2 regions of the Xanthomonas axonopodis pv. maculifoliigardeniae genome follow, and region 1 is predicted to be linked to the other one. Evidence: predicted binding sites of a transcription regulator. Region 1 holds the regulator's gene; the other holds the start of a gene.
What was found. The regulator FliA, encoded in region 1, starts transcription of late flagellar genes. The targets are predictions, from matches to a motif close to TAAAGTTTNNCNNNCNNNGGCCGATAA.
Positions count from the first base shown of each region.

Region 2: ACDH77_RS14940 (methyl-accepting chemotaxis protein) is a predicted target of FliA. The motif match lies at 2,232-2,258, and genes of this name have one in related genera.

Region 1 is NZ_CP167998.1:2,166,179-2,173,702, forward strand. Features, by position in the region: partial or broken gene ACDH77_RS09470 (glycoside hydrolase family protein) at 1-718, shown strand, start outside; partial or broken gene ACDH77_RS09475 (XVIPCD domain-containing protein) at 1,097-1,489, shown strand; gene ACDH77_RS09480 (chemotaxis protein CheA) at 1,975-3,633, opposite strand; gene ACDH77_RS09485 (protein phosphatase CheZ) at 3,636-4,262, opposite strand; gene cheY (chemotaxis response regulator CheY) at 4,262-4,654, opposite strand; gene ACDH77_RS09495 (RNA polymerase sigma factor FliA) at 4,690-5,457, opposite strand; gene ACDH77_RS09500 (MinD/ParA family protein) at 5,454-6,338, opposite strand; gene flhF (flagellar biosynthesis protein FlhF) at 6,325-7,524, opposite strand, start outside.
Region 2 is NZ_CP167998.1:3,465,158-3,472,681, reverse strand. Features, by position in the region: gene ACDH77_RS14940 (methyl-accepting chemotaxis protein) at 1-2,138, opposite strand, end outside; gene ACDH77_RS14935 (hypothetical protein) at 2,654-2,860, opposite strand; gene ACDH77_RS14930 (rRNA pseudouridine synthase) at 3,092-3,802, shown strand; gene ACDH77_RS14925 (hypothetical protein) at 4,698-5,093, opposite strand; gene ACDH77_RS14920 (hypothetical protein) at 5,056-5,403, opposite strand; gene ACDH77_RS14915 (response regulator) at 5,622-6,026, opposite strand; gene ACDH77_RS14910 (hypothetical protein) at 6,105-6,602, opposite strand; gene recQ (DNA helicase RecQ) at 6,741-7,524, opposite strand, start outside.

The DNA of each region.
Region 1 (7,524 bases):
GCCGATCAATGCGTTGAACATGCCAATGTCACAAGAGCGCGCGGCGCTTGTGTCTCTGGTTTACAACCGTGGCGCGGGTTCGTATAACGCCAACATGCAGGCATTTCGGGATGCTGTAGTGGCCGGAGATCGCTCCGAGGCTTGGTTTGAGATGCGCTACAACGCCTGGGGAAGCAATGCTGCTGCGGAAGCGGGTCTTCGCAAGCGTCGTGTACTGGAGTCCGAACTCTTTGGCCTTTACAACGATCCAAACAACGTCACAAGCGACGAGGCGCTGTCTACTTACCAGATGTATCAGCAACATCGCGAGCGCATCAATCGTGACGAAGCTCGCTGGGGTGTGGATATTGACGGAAATCCTGGTCAGCGTAACTTGATTGCGGAGGCGAATCGGGACTATGCAACCTTGCTGGAAGGGCGAGGTAATGTGCAAACCCTTGCGCAGTCGTTGGACCCAGCGCGTTTGCGCCTGCTTTCTGACTTGCGTGAGCAGCATCCTGAAATTGCAGATCGCTTGAGCAACGAGGCATTCAACGCGGGCTCGATCCACGTAGATGCGGGGCGAGATTCTACGCGCGTTGCCGTGGATGCCGATCACGCTTCGACAATCGATGCGACCCGCCGGAGGAACGGCGCAGAGGTCAGCAATAACGATCTGCTGCTAGGAGGCGGAGGTAATGACACCCTGATTGGCGGGCAGGGTAACGACGTCCTGATAGGTGGGCCGGGCCATGACATGCTACGTGGTGGGGCTGGTAATGATACCTACGTCGTTGACGATGGGGATGTAGTGCAGGATGCGGACCGCAGTGGGCAGCTGTTTTGGGATGGCCAGCGACTGACTGGAGGCACCCGGCAAGCTGATGATCCAGAGGGAGTGTTTCGTAGTGCAGATGGTCAAACTACTTACCGTATCCAAGGCGCCGATCTATTGATTGGTAACGAACGAGGACAATCGGTAACGGTGCAGAACTTTCAGTCAGGAAGCCTAGGCATCGAACTCAGCCAGGCGCGTGTTCAGCACGAGCGCGGTGCATCGCAGACGGAGCAAGGTGCCGTCCAAATCTCGGAAAGCGGGAGATATCAGCTGGCATCGCTATCCCAAGACCCGCTCCATCGCGAAGCAGAAGAAGCCGTTCGTCGCCTCGAGCAAGGCCTCGGTCGAGAGTACGACGACAACAGCGCCCGCCTTGCGGCAAGCAGTGCATATCTTGCAAAGGAAAACGGGCTGTCGCGAATCGATCATGTCGTACTGAGCGAGAACACAAAATCCGTGCGACAAGGCGAGAACGTCTTTGTGGTGGAAGGCGCGTTGAACGACCCCGCTCACAAGATGGCGCATATGAAGACGAGCGATGCGATTGCGCAGCCTGTCGAGCAATCCTTAGCGCAATTGCAGGCCTTGGGCGAAACGCAGCGCCAACAGCAATCCCAGCAGCAGGAGCAGCAGCGAGAGCAATTGATCGCACCTCAACACCGGATGGTGTGAGGCTTGGTGCAATTTGTCTGGGGGCTATTGCAAGAATCCGCCCCTTTTCACCTTGTAGTAATAGCGGTTATGAATAGCGGTTTCAGGTTCACTTCCAGTGCAACGTGGCCGTCGCTAAACCAACGCGGCCATGCCTGCCACGCGGCGCTATGGGCGCGATGGTTCGGCTCTCGGATCATGTGTGCCACCTGCATGACCTGCTGTTTGAAAGCGATATCGACGGTCCCACGGTTCTTCGTCGTATCCAACGTGTGCTCGTGGCAGAGCATCATCCCCATCGAGGTGTCTTACGAGCATTAGACCAGCACACCAACTTACCGCCGTGTGTAGCGGCGTAGATCGGCAGCGAGGCTGGTAGTGAAAAGACAACGGCCGCAGTACGCGGCCGTTGTCGTTAGATCAGGCAACAAGGATCGTTTTGACGATTCCCGATTCCCGATTCCCGATTCCCGCTTCTCCCAATCCCGAATCCCGAATCCCGAACCTCAATGATCGCTGGAGCGCAATCCATCCACATCCAGGATCAGCGCCATGCGGCCGTCGCCGATCAGGGTGGCGCCGGCGTAGCCGGGCAGGCCGCGCAGGGCGCGAGGGAGTGGTTTGATCACCACTTCCTCGCGGCCGCGGACCTGGTCCACCACCAGGCCGAAGCGGGTTTCGCCGGCCTGCAGCAGCACCACGGTCAGCAGCGGCGGTTGTTCGGCCGGTACGCCCAGCCAGCGGCGCAGGTCGATCAGCGGCAGGGTGTGCGAGCGGCGGTCCAGCACGGCGCGGCCGTCGAACCAGCCCAGCGAGGTCTGCGGTGCATGCAGCACTTCCACCACGCGCGCCAGCGGCAATGCGTAGACCGCTTCGCCGGCCTGCACCAGCAGGGTCGGCAGAATCGCCAGGGTCAACGGCACGCGGATCATGAAGCGGCTGCCGCGGCCCAGTTCGGACTGGATCTGGATCTGCCCGCTGAGTTCGCGGATACGCGACTGCACCACGTCCATGCCCACGCCACGGCCGGAGATGTCGGTGACTTCCACCTTGGTCGAGAAGCCCGGCATGAAGATCAGATGCAAGCACTCGTCGGTGCTCAGGCGCGCGGCGGCTTCGGCGTCGATCAGGCCCTTGTTGCGGGCGATTTCGCGCAGGCGCTCCGGGTCGATGCCGGCGCCGTCGTCCTGGATTTCGATGCTGACGTAGTCGCCTTCCTGCTGCGCCGACAGGCGCACATGGCCGCTGCGCGGTTTGCCGGTGGCTTCGCGCAGGGCAGGCGATTCGATGCCGTGGTCGATTGCGTTGCGCACCAGGTGCACTAACGGGTCGGCGAGGGCTTCGACCAGATTACGATCGAGCTCGGTTTCGGCGCCGATCAGTTCCAGCTCCACTTCCTTGGACAAGGTGCGCGCCACATCGCGGGCCACCTTGGGGAAGCGTGCGAACACCTTGCTCACCGGTTGCATGCGGGTGCGCATGACCGCGGTCTGCAAGCGTGCGGTGGCGATATCCAGGGTGCTGACTGCGCGGTCCAGTTCTTCGTCGCGCAGGCGGGTGCGCAAGGTCTTCAGCCGGTTGCGCGAGAGCACCAGTTCGCCGATCAGGTTGACGATGGCGTCCAGGCGCTTGGTGTCCACGCGCACGGTCTGTTCGGCTTCGGCGCCGGTCTTGGCGGCGCCCTTGCCGGCCGCCTTGGGGGCGGGCGCATGCGCATCGTCGCCGTGTGCGGCGGCAGCCGGCTTGGCCGCGGCCGCCTGCGGCGCGGCCTTGACCGCCGGCGGGGCGCTCTTGGCGTCGAACTGCGCGATCAACGTGGCCGGTGCGTGCGGCACGGCTTCGCCCGAGCCCATGGCATCCAGCATGGCCTGCAGATAATCCAGCGATTGTTGCGCGGCATCGAAGTGATGCGCCTGCAGCACCGCCTGGCCCGAGCGCGCCATGCCTAGGGTTTCTTCAGCGGCGTGGCACAGCTCCACCATGGGCTTGATCGCCAGAAAGCCGGCGCCGCCCTTGAGCGTGTGGAAGCCGCGGAACACCGCGTTGAGCTGGTCGGCTTCTTCTGGCGCCTGTTCCAGCGAGACCAGCTGTTCGCCGAGGCGATCCAGGATTTCCTGGGCCTCGACGATGAAATCGGCAGCAATATCGTCTGGAACAGCACTCATGGTTACAGCCCCAATCCGGACAGCAGGTCGTCGGCATCGTCCTGCGACACCGCGTGACGGTCCAGGCCCTTGACTGCAGGACCGGCAAGACCGCCGTCGTCTTTCTTCGGTTCGATGTTCTTCGGCGGCAGGCCGAGCGCACCGAAGCCTTCATGCACGCGCCGCACGATACCGGCCACGCGCCGGATGATCTGGCCGCTCAGGTCCTGGTAGCTCTGCGCCAGCGACAGCTCGGTGAGGTTGTGGCGCATCTTTTCCAGCAGCGCGCCCTGGTCCTGATTGAGCCCGCCGTTGCGCAGCTGGTTGGCCAGCTCGCGGCATTCTTCGACCAGATCCAGCGTGCGATGGCTGGCCTTTTCGGTCATTTCCACCACGTGGTCCAGGCGCGAACAGGCATCGTCCAGTTCGCCGGCTTCTTCGGGGATGGTGGGCAGCTCGCCCAGCGCCTGGCCGAGTTCGCGGGCGAGCCGGCTCAGGCTCTGCATCATCGGGCGCGTGCGCAGGGCGGCGAGATGATCCACCTCGCGACGCCAGGCGACCTGGTCACCGCTTTCCAGTGCATCGAGTGCGTTCTGCAGGCGCTCGATCAACGCGGCACGTTCGGCATCGGTTTCCATGGTCGCGTTCATCAGGCGGTCGCCGCCAGACGTTCGAACACCTTGCCCAACTTTTCTTCCAGCGTCTGGGCGGTAAACGGCTTGATGATGTAGCCGTTCACGCCGCACTGGGCCGCTTCGATGATCTGCTCGCGCTTGGCTTCGGCGGTCACCATCATCACCGGCAGGTGCTTGAGCTTGGCGTCGGCGCGGATGTTGCGCAGCAGGTCGATGCCGGTCATGCCGGGCATGTTCCAGTCGGTGACCACGAAATCGAACGGGCCGGCACGCAACGCCGCCAGGGCGCTGTTGCCGTCTTCGGCCTCTGCGGTGTTGGTGAAGCCGAGATCGCCCAACAGATTCTTGACGATACGTCGCATCGTCGAGAAGTCGTCCACGATCAGGATCCGCATGTTCTTGTTCACATCAAGCTCCTAACACGAAAAATTACGCGAAAAATTCAGTCGTCGACTTCGACGCCGGCATCGGCCAGTTCGAAGACCTTGAGGCGGCCACGCAAACGCACCACCGCCTGGCCATGGATCTGGCACACGCGCGATTCGCTGACGCCCAGCACGGCGCCGATTTCCTTCAGGTTCAATTCCTGTTCGTAGTACAGCGACAGCACCAGCTGCTCGCGCTCGGGCAATTGGCCGATGGCCTTGCCCAGCTCGCGGCCGAATTCGCCACGCTCCATCATCTGCTGCGGGTTGGGGCCACCCTTGGCGGTGGTGTCCAGCTCGCCGTGATCTTCGATGCGCGATTCCAGGCTCAGCACCTGGCCACGTGCGGCATCTTCCATCAGACGCAGGTAATCGGGCAGCGGCATTTCCATGGCGGCGGCCACTTCGGTGGCGGCGGCGGCGCGGCCGGTGTTCTGTTCGATCTTGCGCACGGCGGCGGCAGCGTCGCGGGCGCGGCGGTGCACCGAACGCGGCACCCAGTCGCCCCTGCGAATCTCGTCGATCATCGAGCCGCGGATGCGGATCGAGGCATAGGTTTCGAACGAAGCGCCCTGTTCGGAGTCGTAGCTGCGCGAGGCTTCGATCAGGCCGATCATGCCGGCCTGGATCAGGTCGTCCACTTCCACGCTGGCCGGCAGGCGCGCCGCCAGATGGTGGGCGATGCGGCGGACCAGGTCGGCGTGCTGGGTCACCACGTCGTTGGCGTTGTTGCGCTGCACGGCGCGGTACTGCGCGCTGGCCGTGGTTGCGGTAGCGGTGCTCATGCGGCCACTCCCCGTTGGATGATGCGTTCGACAAAGAACTCGACGTTGCCGCGCGGCACGGTCGGGGCCTGCCAGCGCGAGGTACGGCGTGCGATTTCGGCGATGGCCTGCGCCGACGGACTGGCGGGGTAGGCCTTGATGACCGGTTGCTGGCGCTGCACCGACAGGCGCAGCCAGTCGTCCTGCGGCACATGGCCGAGATAGTTCAGCGACACATCGCCGAGGAACTTTTCGCACACGCGCGAGAGCTTGTCGTACAGCAAGCGACCTTCGTTGGGGTCGCGCACCATGTTGGCGATGATCTGCAGGCGGTCCACGCCGCGTTCGCGCGAGAGCACCTTGATCAGCGCGTAGGCGTCGGTGATCGAGGCCGGCTCGTCGCAGACCACCACCACGGTGTCCTGGGCGGCCTGGCAGAAGGTCAGCACGCTGTCGGTGATGCCGGCGGCGGTATCGATGACCATCACGTCCAGGTCGCGTTCCAGTTCGGAGAACACGTTGACCAGGCCGATGTGTTGGGCCGGGGCCAGTTCGGCCATGTGGCGGCGACCGGAGGCGGCCGGCACCACCAGCACGCCGCCGGGGCCTTCGATGATGACTTCATCGAGCGTGCAACGGCCGGCAATCAGGTCGGCCAGGGTGTACTTGGGCGCCAGGCCCAGCACCACGTCCAGGTTGGCCAGGCCGAGGTCGGCGTCCAGCAGCAGCGTGCGTTTGCCCATGTCGGCAAGCGCCACGGCCAGGTTGGCGGAGATGTTGGTTTTCCCCACGCCGCCCTTGCCACCGGTCACGGCAATGGTGCGCACCGGGCCCAAAGGCTCGGGACGGGTCGCCGACAGGGGGAAGGCGTTGGTCAGCTTGGCGTATTCACGCGACTGCATGGTTGTGCTCCGGAGTACAGGGCTTATCGGCAGCGCGCCGCAAATCTTCAAGGCGAAGAACGAGACTGGCGGCATTGGCGCGGTGCAGGTCGTCAGGGACCCGCTGTCCGTCAGTCACCCAGGTGATGGGCATTTGGTGGTCGACCACCACCGACAAGGCGCTGCCGAAGCGGCCGGTCTCGTCGAGTTTGGTCAGCACCACGCCTTGGGGCTTGGCGTGGGCGAAGCGGCGTACGACCTCGTCGAGGTCGGAAAAATGGGCGTTGGCAGGCAGTACCAGCAGCGAGGTGACCTGCTGGGCGGCACGCAGCCAGTTCAGCTGGGCGGCCAGGGCGCGGTCGCGCTGGCCCATGCCGGCGGTGTCGATCAGCACCAGCTTGTAGTCGCGCAGGCGCTCGAGCAGGTCCAGCAGGCTTTCGGCGCTGTCGGCCTCGTGCACCGCGATGCCGAGCTGGCGGCCGTAGCTGTGCAGCTGTTCGCGGCCGCCCACGCGCTGGGTGTCGGTGGTGACCAGGGCCACGTCGCGCGGGGCGTGCTGGGCGGCAAAGCGCTGGGCGAGCTTGGCGATGGTGGTGGTCTTGCCGGCGCCGGTCGGGCCGACCAGGGCGATGACGCCGCCACGTTCCAGCGGGTCGACCGGGGCCACCGGCAGCCGCTTGGACAGCAGGCCCAGCATCAGGCCGCGGCCACGGTGCAATTCGGTATCGGCCGGGATCTGCAGGGCGATATCGCGGGTCAGGCCGGCATCGAAACCGTAGTCGTCCATCAGTTCCAGCGCCTGGGCGCGCACCGGCGAGCCACGCAGGCGCTCGTCGGTGAGGCGGTTCATTTCGCGCTCGATCATCTGCCGCATCAGCGCCAGTTCGCCGCGCAGCTGCTTGAGTTCTTCGTCGTTCTGCGGTGCGGGCGTGGCGGCAACCGGCACGGCGGCCAGCGCAGCGGGGGCGGGCGGGGCGACCACGATCGGCGGCAGCGCGGCCGGCGGCAGGATCTGCGGAAGGGCGTCGTCCAGATCGAAGTCGGCTTCGTCGGCGAAGGCGTCGTCGTCCTGGCCTGCGGCAGCAAACGCCGGGGCGGTGACCGTTGCCGCCGCGACCGGCGCGGGCGCCTGCACCGCCGTGGCCGGGACGGCCGGGCGCTGCACCGGTGCAGTGGTCAAAAAGTCGGCGAACAACTGTTCCGGCAC
Region 2 (7,524 bases), 1.3 Mb from region 1:
GCGACCGGCGCGGTAGCGCGGGTGTCTGCGCGGCGCGCGTGCCGTGCATCGATCTTGAAGATGGCGACCGCGTCGGTGAGGTGCACGGCTTGTTCTTCCATGGAGCGGGCCGCGGCAGTGGCTTCTTCCACCAGCGCCGCATTCTGTTGCGTGGTCTCGTCCATGTGCGTGATGGTGTGATTGACCTGTTCGATGCCGGCAGATTGCTCCTGCGAGGCCGCCGAAATTTCGCCCATGATGTCGGTGACGCGCTGGACGCTGGCCACAACCTCGCACATGGTCTTGCCGGCGCTGTGCACCAGTGCCGAGCCTTCGGCCACGCGTTGGACGGAATCGTCGATCAGGTCCTTGATCTCCTTGGCTGCGCCGGAGGAGCGTTGCGCCAGCGTGCGCACTTCCGAGGCGACAACCGCAAAACCACGGCCCTGCTCGCCTGCCCGGGCAGCTTCCACCGCGGCGTTCAGCGCCAGGATGTTGGTCTGGAAGGCAATGCCGTCGATGACGGAGATGATGTCGGCGATCTTCTTGGACGAGGCTTCGATACCACTCATCGTGTCCACGACCTTGCCGACCACATTGCCCCCCTCCGAGGCCACGCGTGCGGCGCCGATCGCCAGTTGATTGGCCTGGCGCGCACTCTCGGCATTCTGCTTGACGGTGGAGGTCAGCTCTTCCATCGAAGCGGCGGTCTCTTCCAGGTTGGCCGCCTGCTGCTCGGTCCGCTGGGACAGATCCTGATTGCCCGCGGCGATCTCGCTGGCCGCCGCGTTGATCGACACGGCCGATTGCTGGATGTTGCCGACGATCTGCGCCAGCTGGCTCGCCGTTGCGTTGGCGTCATCGCGCATCTGTGCGAACACGCCGCGGAAGTCGCCGCTCATGCGTGCGGTGAGGTCGCCCGCTGCGATCGACTGCAGCAGTGCCGACAGCGATTGCAGATTGCCGTCCGCGGTGGACATCAATTGGTTCAGGCTCTCCACCATGATGCGGAAATCGAACTGGAAGCGTTCGACATCGCCACGGGCGCTGAAGTCGCCATTGGCAGCCGCCTGTGCCAGGTGCCTGATTTGGTGATTCATCGCCGAAAGGTTGAGCTTGACCTGCGACATGGTGTTGCTGAAGGCGGCTTTTTCGCCCGGCAGGGGCTGCATGTCTTCGGAGAGTTCGCCGATGGCATAGCGCCCCATGATGCGCGCCAGATCGTTTTGCACGGCGACGTGCGAGGCCACCAACGCGTTGGTGTCGTTGGCCATGCGGCCGTAGTCGCCCGGAAACACGGTTGCGTCGATGCGGAAGCTGATCTGGCCGTTGTCGTGATGCTTGGCCATGTCGGTCTGCGCCGCGATGAGGTTGCGCAGCTGCAGTTGCATCTTGTCCATGGCCTGCAACAGACGACCGGTTTCATCCGTTGCGGTGGTGTGCACATCGTTGCGCAGATTGCCTGCGGCGATGGCTTCGGCAGTGCGCGTGGCCTGGCTCAACGGCGTGGTGAGGCTGCGCGTGATCAACCATGCGAGCAGCGCACTGATCACCAGCGCAGCGATGCCGCCGCTGGCCAGGATGATCTTGCCGTTGTGCATCGATGCAACCGCTGCCGCGTATGCGTCTTTGCTGAGGCGGCGCTCCAAGGCCGCATTTGCAGCAATTGCGGCTTGTTGCTCGTCCATCGCCGCAGCGGCAGCGCCTTGCAACAAGGCCTGCGCTTGCTGATTCTGGTCGCGCATGCCGTAGTCGAGAATCTGGTTGTTGAACTTGACCGAGATGTCGCGCTTTTCCTGCACCAGTGCGAGCGCGCTTTTCTCGAGTTCGCTACTTGGCATCGCAGCCAAGGCATCGTGGGCTTGCTTGTAGCGCGCACGACTCTTTTCGATGATGTCCAGTGCGCGCCGGTTGGCCGCATCGCCGGACACCATCACCACGTCGCGCAAGCCAATCGCCACGTTGGTATTGGCGTCGAGCATTTCGGAGGACAGCCGGATCCTTTCCATGTTGTTGTTGACGATGGTGTCCAGCTCATAACGCGCATTGGACATGGTGATCAGGCCGGTCGCCACCAGCAGGCCCGACAGCAGAATCAAAATGCCGAAGGCCATTCCGAGGCGACGGCCGACATTGAGGCGTTGCAGAAAGTCATTCATGACCGCTTCCAGGTAGTACAGCTGAGCAGCTCGGTGGATGCGGGGTGCATCGACTCAAGCGTCTTGCCCAGCTAGCGGCCGGATTTGAGGGAGCTAAAGACCGTCGATCGAAAATACTTACCGCTGATTCATTACAGATCGGAAGTTTCCTGACAGCAGTTTCCCGCGTCCTGACACGGGCGCCCCAGGGCGCAAATTCGGATGTGTCTGGCCGGATCGAAGCGTGCCAGGAATGCAGCGATTTTCCGACGTCTTGCCGACATGTGCGCTGACCGACAGACGCGTATGACCGGCCGCCGGATTGCATGCAGGGCCCAGTGCTGCATCGAACGCTGGGCAACGATCTGCCGCGAGCCCGTGGGCGGATAGGTCGTGCGAGCTACTTCATTGGAGGTGCGCCACGCCGTATGCCGAGCGGATTGCCGCGCCGCAGCATGCATGCCAGTAAGCACCGCGTGCTGCAGCGTGAGCCATCGCGCGCGCAGCGGCGCGACGCGATGGCGATCACTCTTTGCTCAGGCTTCCAGCGCAGCGACCACGTCTGCGTGCAGTTGCTTGGCGCCACTCTCGCTGTTGAAGCGCGCAAAGACTTCTTCGCCGGAGATCAGCCCGACCCGAACCGAGTGGCAATACGACCCAAAGCTTTCGCCAGCATTGAATGGGTCGCTGATGACAGAGATATGGTTGAGGCGGACCCGGGCGGTGCCGAACTGGATAAACATCTGCGATCTCCTGTGTGAGCTTCGAGTTTCCCACGTTGTCGTGCGGTGCAGAAGCGTTTGCCGGTGCCTGCGTGCACACGGCGTTTGCCGTTGCGTTGGTGGCGGGCAATGCGCAACTTGCGCAGGCGCACCGTCCAATGCATTGGGCAACGCTCATCGCTGCCGTGCAACGACTCACGCGGGCGAGCAGCCAGCACGTACACTGCTGTCCCCTGATGCTGAGCTCGCCCGATGTCCGATCCGATCCGTCTCGATAAATGTGTAGCTGCCGCGATCGGCTGCTCGCGTGGCGAGGCCCAGCAGTACATCGAGGGTGGGTGGGTCAGCGTGGACGGCGTGGTGGTCGAAGAACCGCAGACGCTGGCTACCGCGGCGCAGGTCACCCTGGCCGAAAATGCGGTACTGGCGTCTGCCGAGCCCGCCACCTTGTTGCTGCACAAGCCGGCAGGCATCTGCGTCGATGCCGCGCTGGCGCTGGCCACCCCGGCAACGCGCAGCGCACTGGATCAGGCGGAAGTACGTGTGCTGAAACGGCACTTCCTACGCTTGCACGCACCGCTGCCGCTGGAAGACGCCGCAAGCGGCCTGCTGATCCTGAGCCAGGATGGCCGCGTGCTGCGCCGGTTGAGCGCTGACGCCAGCGCGATCGAGCAGGAATTTCTGGTCGAAGTGCGCGGTGAATTGCGCCCTTACGGCATGGCGCGGCTGGCGCATGGCTTGGTCTATCAGCAGCGCAGTCTGTCGCCCTGCAAGGTGAGCTGGCAAAACGAAGACCGCCTGCGGTTTGCGATCAAGCACGTGCAGCCGGGCCAATTGCGCTACATGTGCGGCGAAGTGGGCCTGGAGGTCGTGAGCATTCGCCGCCTGCGCGTGGGCCGGGTGTCGCTGGGCAAGCTGGCGATCGGCGAATGGCGCTACCTGCCGGCAGGTGAGCGGTTCTGACTGCAGCACGGAGTATGCGGCTGCAGCCGCTGGAATCACGTCGCGCTGTGTGCAAGCGTACTCAGTCACGGCCAGCAGCGCATGCAGCGATTATTTCTTGTTGCGCTTTTTCTTGGCACGCGTGACCAGAAACAGCACAACGGCAATCACACCGATGACCAGGATGATGAAGGCCGGAGATAAAAACGAATTGTCGCCCATGCGGAACTCCTGACAGTCTTGCGCAGCACAGCGCTGCGATGACGTTAGCCTAGCGAGCGGCCTGCTTGATCGCGTGAAATGCATGGCTTGCCGCAGAAGCAAGCACATATTTCTGCCGCATCGATGATCAGCGCATCGACGTAAGTGGCGCGGAAGCTGGCGTTGCCTTGCATCGATCCATGCAGCAATCAATCAGCCACCTGGCACGTGTGGGAGCGTGCCTGTGCAGCGTGATTCGGGAAAGGATGGCCCGGTGCATGAGCGGGTAGCCAAGCAGGCGCTTGCGCAATGATGCGCTCATCGGCATGCCGCGCGGATTGAGTGCCATGAAAGTGATGCGCAATCCCAACGACGGTAGAGCTGCGGTCAATCGCAGGACGGGGCAGGTCTTCCAGGCATCGAACCTGGCGCCAATTCTTTGGTGCTAAGCGACTGCACGGACGAACGCACGCGCAGATCGCAGGGAAGGCTCGGCCGTTCTGTCGCGCCTTTTCATCCGTGTCCCGGCAGGGGCGTGCTCTGCGCCCCGCGAGTTGAGCGGCCCAACAGGCCTCGCGTCCGGTAGCTGCAGTTTAAATGCGACATCTATCACGTAAATCGGGAGCGAGCCGACACGCTGTCGGGGCGTACCCGACAGCCGTCGCGACGATCTGCGCATGACCGTGGGCTTGTGCCCACAGCCCAGCTCACTGCATCACTGAAACGTAGAGGTGCAGCGGAAGCCGGAACAATCGATCTGCACCGTATTGCCGCTGCTGCAGACCGCGCTGAAGCGCGTGGCGCTGGTGGCCTGCATGGTGCCGCATTGCAGGCCATTGCTGATGCCCTGGGCGCGACTTGCCGCCGACGCGGTCGACATCGCCGGGCTTGCAGGCCCAGCGTTGCCCCCGACACTGGCAGACGCTGCCGCAACGTCTGCCTGCTCGGCGGCTGCCGGTTCGCTCGCCAATGGCAGGGTGACCGCCGACCCGTGCGCGGAGTTGCCTGAACTGGGATTGCCTGCAACCACCACACCGTGCGCGTTCTCGCCCTGCAACGGTTGGCCCCGGTCTTCACGATGGCGGTCGAAGCTCAGCGTCTGCCCGAACACCAACTGGATCCGGGTAGGTATAGCCGGTGCCCTTGCTGTGATCGACGATGGCGCCAATCGCCCCGCCGATCAGAATGTTGCCCCAAATGCCCATGTTGGCGCGCGAGATGGAACGGCCGGCGGCATCACGTTGGCCGGGCAGCACACAGGTCACCTCCAGATCGCGCGCGGAACGATGCACTTGTGCGGTCTGGCCGGACTTCACCGTGACGCGGCCCTTGTCGTTGCTGATGGCGCAGTCGGCGCCGGAAACCAGTTGCCCATCGGCCGTCTTGGTGTCGATGCGAATTGGCTGGGTCGCGTCGTTCATGACCGTGGCGCAACCGCTTAGCGCAACCATGGCAATGGCTGCGGTCACTAGATGTCTCATGTTTTCCCCTGGCGTAGGACACGGTACGGCCAGCCGGGCGTTACGCCGCGTCTGTGGTACTACCGTGGTGTGGTCGATCCCCGTTGCCGCCGCATCGCGCGAGGGCTGGCATTTAATACCGGGATTGTGGGCGGCCGTCCAGTCGCGGCCGCTCGTGTTTACGCGACCGGGGTGGCCAGCACGCGGTGCTTGGCCATCACGCTGCGGATCGCACTGAGCAGTTGCTCAGGGGTATACGGCTTTTCCAGAAAGGCCACGCCGTCGGGCAGGATCTCTTCCACGTATTCGACCGCCAGGCCCGAAGTCAGCAGCACCGGCAGGTTGTACGGCGCATGTGCAGTCTTGAGCGCCAGATCCACACCGGTCAGGCCGCCGGGGAAATGGATATCGGAAAACAGCACGTCCACCCGCGGGTCGCTTTCGATCAAGGCCAAGGCTTCTTCGACCGAGCCGGCGCTACGGCAGGTGAACCCATAGCTCTCCAGCACAAGGCAGCTGAGCTGTCGGGTTCCGTCGCCGTCTTCGACAACGAAGACAACCGGCCGTTCCTTGTTCTGTGGCATGAGCTGGTCTCGTAAGGCAGGCCACATTCTCAGCGATGCGGCAGTGAACCCTCTGTCAACGCACACCTCGCCGTATGGTTACCAGCCGAACGGGCCCGGACCATAGCCACCGGGTGCATAACGCGGGCCAAAAATGGAGCCCTCACCACGTCCGACGCTGATGCTGACGCCAATCTGGTGCGCCTTCCCGTCGTCGTCGTAATAGGTCTTGCAGGAATTCAAATTCACCGCCTGCCAGTTGCTGTTGCCGCCGCGGCTGGAGTAGCCCAGGCCGGTTTCGACAGCACCATGCAGCTTGCCCTGGCATTGCTCGGCGCGCTCGGCAGCGATGGAAGCGGCACTTGGCCGGGCCAGCGCCGGCTTGGGGCCGCTCTTGTCGCCGTAGAAGGTGCCCGGCGGGTCGTTGCTGTATTCCGGGTCGGAGCGGAGCTGCACCGGGGCTTGCGGAATGCTCAGGTCCAGCGAACGTGCGCTCGCCGTTTCGGGATTGCCGTCGCTGGCTTGGGCCAACGCACTTCCAGCGGCGACGCTGCCGGTGGCAAACAGAGTGACCAGGACAAGCAGGCTGCGTTTCATCGGTTGGACTCTACGAAGAGGGGCTGGCAGCGCGTGCCGGCTCGCTTTGTGAAACTAGCAACGGCTGATTGAATGCGCGCTGTCGATCCTGCGGATTTTTGTGCCGTCTGCGGTGTTGTGTTGACACATGCTGCTGCATCAGCCCTGTTCGCGCACGATCTCGATCAATTGCGCGCCATAACGCGCCAGCTTGCCGCCGCCGATGCCGCCCACCCGCGACAGCGCATCGATGCTGGTTGGCCGTTGTTCGGCGATGTTGCGCAAGGTGCTGTCGTGGAAGATCACGAAAGCCGGCACGTTCTGTTCCTTGGCCAGATCCGCGCGCAGGCCACGCAAGGCGTTGAACAACGCCAGATCCTGCGGCTGCACCGGCAGGCCGGTGCGCTGCGCGCTGCGCTCGCGCCCGGCAGCCGGGTTTTCGCGGCGCATCATGACCTGGCGCTCGCCCTTGAGCACCTGGCGGCTGGCATCGGTGAGGCGTAGGCCGCCATGACCTTCGCTATCCACCTCCAGCAGGCTGGCGGCCACCAGCTGGCGAAATACGCCGCGCCAGGTGCGTTCGTCCAGGTCGCGGCCGATGCCGTAGGTGCTCAGCTGGTCGTGACCCAGCTGTTTGATACGTTCATTTTCGCTACCGCGCAGGATGTCGATCAGATGGCCCACGCCAAAGCGCTGCCCGCTGCGATACACGCAACTGAGCGCCTTCTGCGAGGCTACCGTGGCGTCCCAGGCGGCGGCCGGGGTCAGGCAGTTGTCGCAATTGCCGCAGGGTTTGGCATAGGTCTCGCCGAAGCCGGCCAGCAGCACCTGGCGGCGGCATTGCATGGATTCGCAATAGCCCAGCAGGTGGTCGAGCTTGGCGCGCTCCAGACGCTTGCGCTCTTCGGCGGCTTCGCCTTGCTCGATCATCTGCTTGAGCAGC